2 regions of the Sutcliffiella sp. FSL R7-0096 genome follow, and region 2 is predicted to be linked to the other one. Evidence: riboswitches for the same ligand, from Rfam matches in the RefSeq annotation. Region 2 holds a riboswitch; the other holds the start of a gene.
The links. A riboswitch is a leader RNA that binds a small molecule or an ion and turns the genes downstream of it on or off. The one in region 2 is predicted to bind cobalamin.
Positions count from the first base shown of each region.

Region 1: it holds a riboswitch for cobalamin, as region 2 does, so the genes downstream of both, metE (5-methyltetrahydropteroyltriglutamate--homocysteine S-methyltransferase) here and MKY77_RS06660 (ribonucleoside-diphosphate reductase subunit alpha) in region 2, are expected to answer to the same signal.

Region 1 is NZ_CP152003.1:2,986,348-2,990,578, forward strand. It holds gene MKY77_RS15350 (glycosyl hydrolase family 18 protein) at 1-894, opposite strand, end outside; gene MKY77_RS15355 (hypothetical protein) at 1,038-1,385, shown strand; gene MKY77_RS15360 (BrxA/BrxB family bacilliredoxin) at 1,434-1,871, opposite strand; SAM riboswitch class I at 2,136-2,246, shown strand; cobalamin riboswitch at 2,317-2,509, shown strand; gene metE (5-methyltetrahydropteroyltriglutamate--homocysteine S-methyltransferase) at 2,660-4,231, shown strand, end outside.
Region 2 is NZ_CP152003.1:1,297,870-1,302,100, forward strand. It holds gene MKY77_RS06655 (ribonucleotide-diphosphate reductase subunit beta) at 1-572, opposite strand, end outside; gene MKY77_RS06660 (ribonucleoside-diphosphate reductase subunit alpha) at 588-2,849, opposite strand; cobalamin riboswitch at 3,096-3,292, opposite strand; gene MKY77_RS06665 (STAS domain-containing protein) at 3,499-4,231, opposite strand, start outside.

The DNA of each region.
Region 1 (4,231 bases), 1.7 Mb from region 2:
CCTAATCTTTTTAAGTAAAAGTGTATAATTACGCTTATCCTCAGGCCGGTTCACATTATCAGGATGTCCCCCACTTACCGGGTACTCCCAGTCCAAATCGACTCCATCAAAACCATGTTCTAACATAAATAGTCGAACACTTTCTGCAAACCTGGCTCTAGACTCTTCTGAAGCTGCAGCGTCGGAGAAATTCTTCGACCAAGTCCATCCGCCAACAGAAATCATCGTTTTTAAATGGGGGTGCTGCTTCTTTAGCTGTTGTAGTTGCTTGAAGTTTTCATGATCGGTTGCTGGGTCGCCCACTACTATTTTTCCATCTTCTGATATATTAGCAAATGCGTAGTTGATATGTGTTAATTTGCTTGCATCAATGTCGGTGACGTGGAATCCGGAATAACTGGCCCATCCGGCATAATAGCCGACCATTTTATATTCTGCGTCCATTTCTTCTTGATTTTCCACAGTGACTTTTTTCGTTGCTTCCGCCTTTTGTCCAGCGCTATCATATACAACGACTTTAAGTATCTGCTCCCCGTTTTCTACCCAGGGATCGGTTGCCCAATTGATAGTGTAAGGCGCTTCTGTCTTTTCGCCGATTAAGTAATCTCCATTACTAGAATAAAATTCAACCTTACTTATTTCGTTGTCATCCTTTGCTTCTACAAGAAGCTCCACATCACCACTGACAACCGAATCTTCCTTCTCTTCAGGAGAATGGCTGAAGCTAGTAATCTCGGGTGGGTTGTCTACCACTTTCTCCACTGCTTCTGATTCCTTTTCTGTAGGTAAATTAGTAGTTACTGTTTTAGTAGAAGTTGTCCAATATATAGCTATTGTACTTACTATAACAAGGAGAACCAAAATATATAATATACGCTTCCGTCTAAGTTGCATGTTCTTTAACTTCCTCCTATTACACTGCCTACCTATTATTGTAATATGCATGAGATGGAGGATGTAGCGGTAAATATTAGTGAAGGATTTCCCATAAAGTGGTATGATAAGATTGATTTCAGAATATGGAGGTAGGTGGATTTATGGGGAAAGCTAAGTGGATCACCATCATTATTTTTTCATTCTTACTATCTGCCTGTACACCCAACGAGTCTATTTCATTAGAAGGAAGCTTGCCACCTCTCCCAACAGTGTCTATTGATGGGAATGAAGTAAATATATACCGTGGCGATTATTGTTGGTTTGTATGCACTGATGATGAATCCATTGTTGAAAAAGTCAAAACCAAAAAACATTCCCAAGTCGCTAAGAATTCCCCCATATCCATTGGGTTTGCTTCTGAACTAAAACAGGATAGAATAATACTATTGAGCAAGGGACAAGATGAATTAGCACTAAGTGAACATCCACTTGTCCTGGAAGTAAAATAAAAAGAGTGCCGGTTCCATCAATGGGACCGGCACTCTTCTAATTAACTCTTAAAGCTCTTCACAATGATCTTCAAAATACCCTTGTAGCTTTGTGATAACTGACATTGGCGCATGGCCTTCGATTTCGTGTCTTTCTACCATCGTTACAATTTCACCATCTTTTAATAAGGCAAAAGAAGGAGAGGATGGTGGGTAACCTTCGAAATATTCACGTGCTTTCTCCGTCGCTTCTTTATCTTGCCCAGCGAACACAGTAACCAAGTGTGTTGGACGCTTGTCATAATGCACCGCATGCGTTGCAGCTGGACGAGCGATGCCGCCTGCACAACCGCAAACAGAGTTCACCATTACAAGTGTCGTCCCTTTACGCGCAAATGCTTCTTCTACATCTTCAACCGTTCTAAGTTGCTCATATCCAGCGTTATCCATCTCTTCTCTGGCAGTTCGAACAACATCATTCATAAACATATTAAAATCGATATTCATGTTGTATCACCTCAAGTTTTAAACTACTCTTATCATACCAATTTTTTTCAAATAAAAAAACAAAAAAGGTTTATTTTCTATACGGGCGGGTATTATATCACTAACATCTAGATATCCATACCCCTATACTCCCTAGATGAAGGAAAGTGATATGCTCACTTTCCTTTTTTTGTTTCAATCCATTACTTCTTAAAATTATCTTTGACAGTGTGGATTTGTCATGCTAGTATGATTATTAATTCTAAATTAATCAAATATTTAACACTCTTATTAAGAGAGGCGGAGGGACTGGCCCATTGATGCCCAGCAACCATTCAATACTTTGATTGAAAAGGTGCTAAATCCTGCATAGCTATTTGCTGTGAGTGATAAGAGAGGATTTTATTACACAGCCTCTCTATTTATTAGAGAGGCTTTTTAAATTATTTGATGATTATACTAAAACTTCATATCAAATGCATTAGGTGCTGAGCAAGTGATTCGCTCGGCTAAAAGGGAAGCCCGGTGTAATTCCGGCACGGTCCCGCCACTGTGATGGGGAGCGACTTATCAAAAATCCACTGTTTCATTTTGAAATGGGAAGGGATAAGAAGCAATGAACCTAAGTCAGGATACCTGCCTATTGTATGCGCTTGTACTCTACGAGGTTATAGAGGGGAGTGAGGAATACGTGTTGAGGATACCAGAATGTCTCAACTCTAGTTAAGTGTGCGTATGAATCTCCCTTTTTTTAAAAAAGGGAGATTTTTTAGTTGTAGACAAAATCACAATAAACAAGGAGAGATAAAATGACTAACACTTTAAGTTCAAATCTTGGATATCCACGAATTGGGGAAAAACGCGAATGGAAAAAGTCTCTTGAACAATTTTGGGCAGGTAATTTAGATAAAGATGTGTTTGTGAGACAAATGAAGGAATTACGCCTTCAATTTCTGAAAAAGCAAAAGGATCTAGGCATCGATTTAATCCCCACCGGTGACTTCAGTCTATATGACCATGTACTTGACACAGCAGTGATGTTTGGCCTTGTGCCCAAGCGATTTGAATACCAAGGTGGTACGGTGCCCCTGCAGACCTATTTCGCTATAGCCAGAGGTGCAGAAAATGCGGTTGCATCTGAAATGACTAAATGGTTTAACACAAATTATCACTATATTGTTCCTGAGTTGGAGGATGCTCTTCCCTGCTTAGTGGAAAACCGCCCCCTTCAATATTATAAGGAAGCTAAACAAAAGCTCGGAATTAAAGGAAAGCCCGTGATCTTAGGCCCTATCTCCTTTGTAAAATTGGCCAAAGGCTATGATAAAAGTCAGTTTCAAGCAGTTGTTGAGCGATTTATTCCTTTATATGCAGAGATTTTAAGAGAATTGCAGGAGGAAGATGTAGAATGGGTGCAAATCGATGAACCGATTCTATCTACAACCATCTCTACAGAAGAAATTGCATTATTTCACGATGTCTATCAAAAACTGTATGAAGCAGCACCATCTCTAAATGTGATACTACAAACCTACTTTGAAGGAGTAGATCACTATAAAGAAATAATTTCTCTTCCTGTAAAAGGAATAGGTCTGGATTTTGTACATGATCAAGGTCAAAATCTTGCTGCACTAAAGAGGGACGGGTTTCCAAAAGATAAAGTCCTTGCAGCGGGTATCATTGATGGTCGTAATATTTGGCGTACAGACCTTGAAGATACTTTTTCCATTCTGGAAGAGATTTCAAAGGTAGTAACGGAAAGCAATCTTATTGTGCAACCTTCTTCAAGCTTATTACACGTGCCTGTCACGGTGCAAAATGAAGAAACAATTGATGATTCATTAAAAGGTGCACTCTCATTTGCTGATGAAAAATTAAAAGAAGTAGCAGTGCTTGCAAAAGGTTTTCAAGATGGAAAAGAAACCATCCAGGATGAAATTGCATCATCCGCCAGGGCGATTCAAACATTAAAAAGTTATTCCAGCCGTAATAATATCGAGGTCCAAAAAAAGATTCGTAATTTAAATGATTATAAAGCTGAACGCAGATCTACATATGGTGTTCGCCAAAAATTGCAAGAAGATGCTTTTCAGTTACCGCTTTTACCGACTACGACGATTGGCAGCTTCCCTCAAACACAGGAAGTAATAAAACAAAGGCAAAAATGGAGAAAATCTAATTTAACTGACTTTGAATATGGAGAATTCATAGAGTCTGAAATAAAAAAGTGGATTCACATCCAAGAGGAAATCGACCTTGATGTTTTAGTGCACGGAGAGTTCGAACGAACCGATATGGTGGAATATTTCGGAGAAAAATTAGCTGGTTTTCAGTTTACGAAATTTGGTTGGGTTCAGTCGTATGGATCAAGATGCGTAAAA
Region 2 (4,231 bases):
TAAAAGAAAAGCCCTTCCAATATCACATCATATACAATCGATCGTAACAAATTTTCGACGGTAGGTTCCTCTGCAAAGGCTTTATAACCATCTGTAATGAAATCATTCCGCTTTCTCAAGGTCGGTTCGGTACGCCAGTATTCGAAAACCTCCTCTTGTTTAGTACGAGTTACAAGACTTGATAGGACGTAGGAATAGGAGTGATTATGTACGACCTCCTGTTGGGCAAGCATAATCATCAATGCGTTCAGACTGGAGTCGGTTAAATAATCAGCGACTTTACCTGCATAGTCAGTCTGAATACTGTCCAAGAGTGCAAGCAGGCCGATGATCTTCAGGAACGCATCCTGTTCTTTTGCTGTCAGCCCCGGGAATTGTTTAATATCCTGGGACATATTGATTTCAAAAGGAGACCAGAAATTGGCCAGCATTTTCTTGTACTTGGGATATGCCCAGGAAAACGCTACGTCATCCCAATTCAGTACATTGGAGCTATCCCCGTTGATGATTCTGGTAGATCTATTAGGTGCATGTGTGTCCATGATGGAACGTTTATGAAGATAATTACTCATTTTTCTTCCTCCCTATTAACTTGCGCACGAATCGCATTCTTCTATTTCCTTAGATGTCGACCGAACGTAGTAGGTGGTTTTAAGCCCCTGCTTCCATGCTTCCAAATGAAGATCTAATAAGGCCTTGGCTTTAATGGTGTTGGTGACATATAGGTTAAAGGAGATGGCCTGGTCAATATGCTTTTGCCTTGCCGCATTCTGGGTGATGCTCCAATGCTGATCAATATGATAGGCGGACTTATAGAACCAAGTAGTTTCTGAATTTAAGTCAGGTGCCGTAACCGGTATCTTATAATCTTTTTTCTCTTCCGAGTAAACCTTCAGGAAAATCGGGTCGATACTCGCTGTGCTTCCGGCAATGATTGAAGTTGTCGCATTTGGGGCAACAGCCATCAGATAGCCATTACGGATACCGGTAGTGGCCACTTTCTTTTGAAGCACTTCCCAGTCCAGCCCTGCTTTGGAATCATAATTTCTTTTTGAAAAATATTTCCCAGTTTGCCAGTCCGATCCTTCAAATGCAGGGTACGCACCTTTTTCTTTGGCAAGTAGGGCACTTGCTTGAATCGTGTAGAAAGCGATTCTTTCGTAAAGGTCATCCGCATACTTTACCGCTTTTTCCGATTCCCATTTGATGCCTTCCAATGCCAGCAGGTGGTGCCAGCCAAAGGTGCCAAGCCCTACAGCCCTGTACTTTTGATTAGTTATTTTTGCTTGAAGAACAGGGATATCATTTAAATCAATCACATTATCAAGCATGCGGACTTGAATGGGAATAAGACGCTCTAGCACATCCTCTTTCACCGCACGTGCAAGGTTTATGGACGATAGATTGCAAACAACGAAATCACCTGGTGTTTTGACGGTGATGATGCTTCCGTCTTTCACTGCTTGAGTATTGGTTACCGTGGCACTTTGGTTCTGGGTAATTTCTGTACAAAGGTTGGTACAATAAATCATCCCTTTATGATGATTAGGGTTCATGCGGTTTACCTCGTCACGGTAAAACATGAAGGGACTTCCCGTTTCAAGCTGCCCTCTCATGATTGCTTTCATGATGTCGATGGCTGCCACTTTTTCCTTTGCAAGATCAGGGTGGTTCACGCATTCCTCATATCTTATCCGGAAGCTACCGTCGCCTTTTACCTCGTCAAAATAATCTTCCAGGGAGTATCCCATCGTCTTTCTGACTTCATGGGGATCAAATAAATACCAGTCACCTCTTTTTTCTACTTGCTCCATAAAAATGTCGGGAATACAGACACCATTGAAAAGGTCGTGTGTACGCATCCGCTCGTCCCCGTTGTTCAGCTTGCTGTCGAGAAAGGAAAAAATGTCTTTATGCCAAACATCGAGATAGACGGAAATGGCTCCTTTACGTTGGCCAAGTTGGTCCACACTGACTGCTGTATTGTTCAATTGTTTCATCCATGGAATGACGCCACTGGAAACTCCTTTAAAACCACGGATATCACTGCCGCGGCTTCGGATTTTACCGAGGTATACTCCGATTCCTCCACCAGATTTGGAGAGGTTGGCAATATCTGTATTGCTGTCATATATTCCTTGTAAACTATCATCCACTGTATCGATGAAACAACTAGAAAGTTGGCCGTACGTTTTACCTGCATTTGCAAAGGTGGGGGTGGCTACCGTCATATATAAATTGCTCAAAGCCCAGTAAGCCTCCTTTACATACTGAAGCCTGTTTTTCTGTTCCTTTCTCATGAGTGTCATGGCGATTATCATGAACCGTTCTTGTGGAAGCTCCCAAAGCTCCTTGTTGTGGTCACGCGTTAAATATCGATCTGACAGAGTCTTCAGGCCAATATAAGTAAAAAGATGGTCTCTTTCAGGTTGTAAGAAAGCCTCCAATTCTTGGACTTCATTTTCTGTGTAAGACTCTAAAAGTTGAGAATGATAGATTCCTTTATGGGTTAACGCTTCTATTAATTGGTACAGATTTGTATAAGAAATCGTAGTATTCCTGTTATGGCGAACATTCTGTTGAAGTTGATGAGCAAGGAGTCTAGAAGCTATATAGGTCCAATCTGGTTCTTCTTCTGTCAAATGACTGAGCGCTTCTAAAATTAGTTGATTATAAAGCTCTTGTACTTGGTTAAGGGGTAACAGCTTGTTAGAAAGCTTCTCCGCTTTTTGTAAAAATATGTCCGCCTCAAGAGAAGGGAATTCCCTTAGGGTTGATTCAAGTAATCCTTGAAAGGTTTGTAAGGATTGCATATTTTCTTTGTGTGGTGTTTCTGTATGTATGGTCATCTTTCTTCACTCCGTTTCGTCTATAAGATAAGGCTTCATTCGTTCCCCAAATGGGGTATGGGGGAATGGAAATTCCGGGAATAAAAAAAATCCACTCAGGCAGCTGAGTGGATCAAACGATCATAGAAAGGGAGAATAGAGGAAGGGGGGATCCTAAAACCGTGCCAACGGGATGTTGGGTCCGGATATACCTGCTCTTTCCATATGTTTCTAGTGATCGTTTCATCTTCTCAACTCCCGAAGAAAGAGAAACTAATCGCTAAAGGCAGGTCTCCTGACTCATGCTTCTTCCTATCTTGATCCTTCCCATATAAGAGCCGTTAAGCCTGTTTATACAGTGGTTTTTCAAGATCGTCTGCACTTACAGTTGCGGGGACAGTTCCGGAGTTTCACCAGATTCCCTATTAAGTCTATTAAAAGACACCTTTACCGCATTATTAAACAAAATACTGTATGTAGTTAGTTAATTGTCATCTAAGCACTATATATAGTGTTATTCATGAATGATAGTATAATCATAAATGAAACATAATCAAATGGCAAGACATTTCATGTGCAAGATTTTTAGAATGGATAGAAGGATTTTTGGGGAGGTTCGACATGAAGTGAAAAATTCCTGCCGGGGTCTGACCCCGACAGGAATTTTTTATTATTGCTGCTGTAACACCTGTTCGATAGACCCACTGATGTGGATGTCGCGAAGGATAAGGCCTGAGTTGATGAATTGCAGGCTTAGTTCCGGCCTCAGTCCTGTTATGATAGGCGTGATGCCTATAAGTTTAAGGGAGCGGAGGAGGAGGTCCATGGTATGGAGGACCGTTCTATCCAATTTATAAACACCGGAAAAATCAATGATCAGTTTGGAGATGGACAGGTTTTTACTTTTTTCCAATGTCTCTTCTATAAGGATACTTGCCCGTACATCGTCAATTTCCCCGACAAGGGGTAGAACGGCCATCCCTTGGAGTAGTGGTACAATTGGGATGGATAGTCTGATCAGGGAGGCTCTTGTATCCAGCATTTTCTGTTCGGTTGCAATGGAAAAGGCCTGACTGAATCCGTAGACGATAATATTGAACAACTCATCTATAAGGATGAAGATCTCCGAGATTTGTTTCATTGGGTATCCTTCATTTGTCCCTTCCTTCTGGATAAAGGCCCATAAGCACCTCTTATACAATGTCATGTTGGAAAGCGTTTCCTCTAATGACCCTCCAGCTTTTACAGACATAAAGCCTATGGATTCCCCCCAATTCTTGGCACGGTCTAAGATGGATTTCTCAGAATCCAACACGTATTCTCCCAAAAACTGAATGAGGGTCCGAAAGATTTCTTTGATTTTATCTTCGGTCTCTTCCTGTCTGTATTGAGGAACGTCTGGA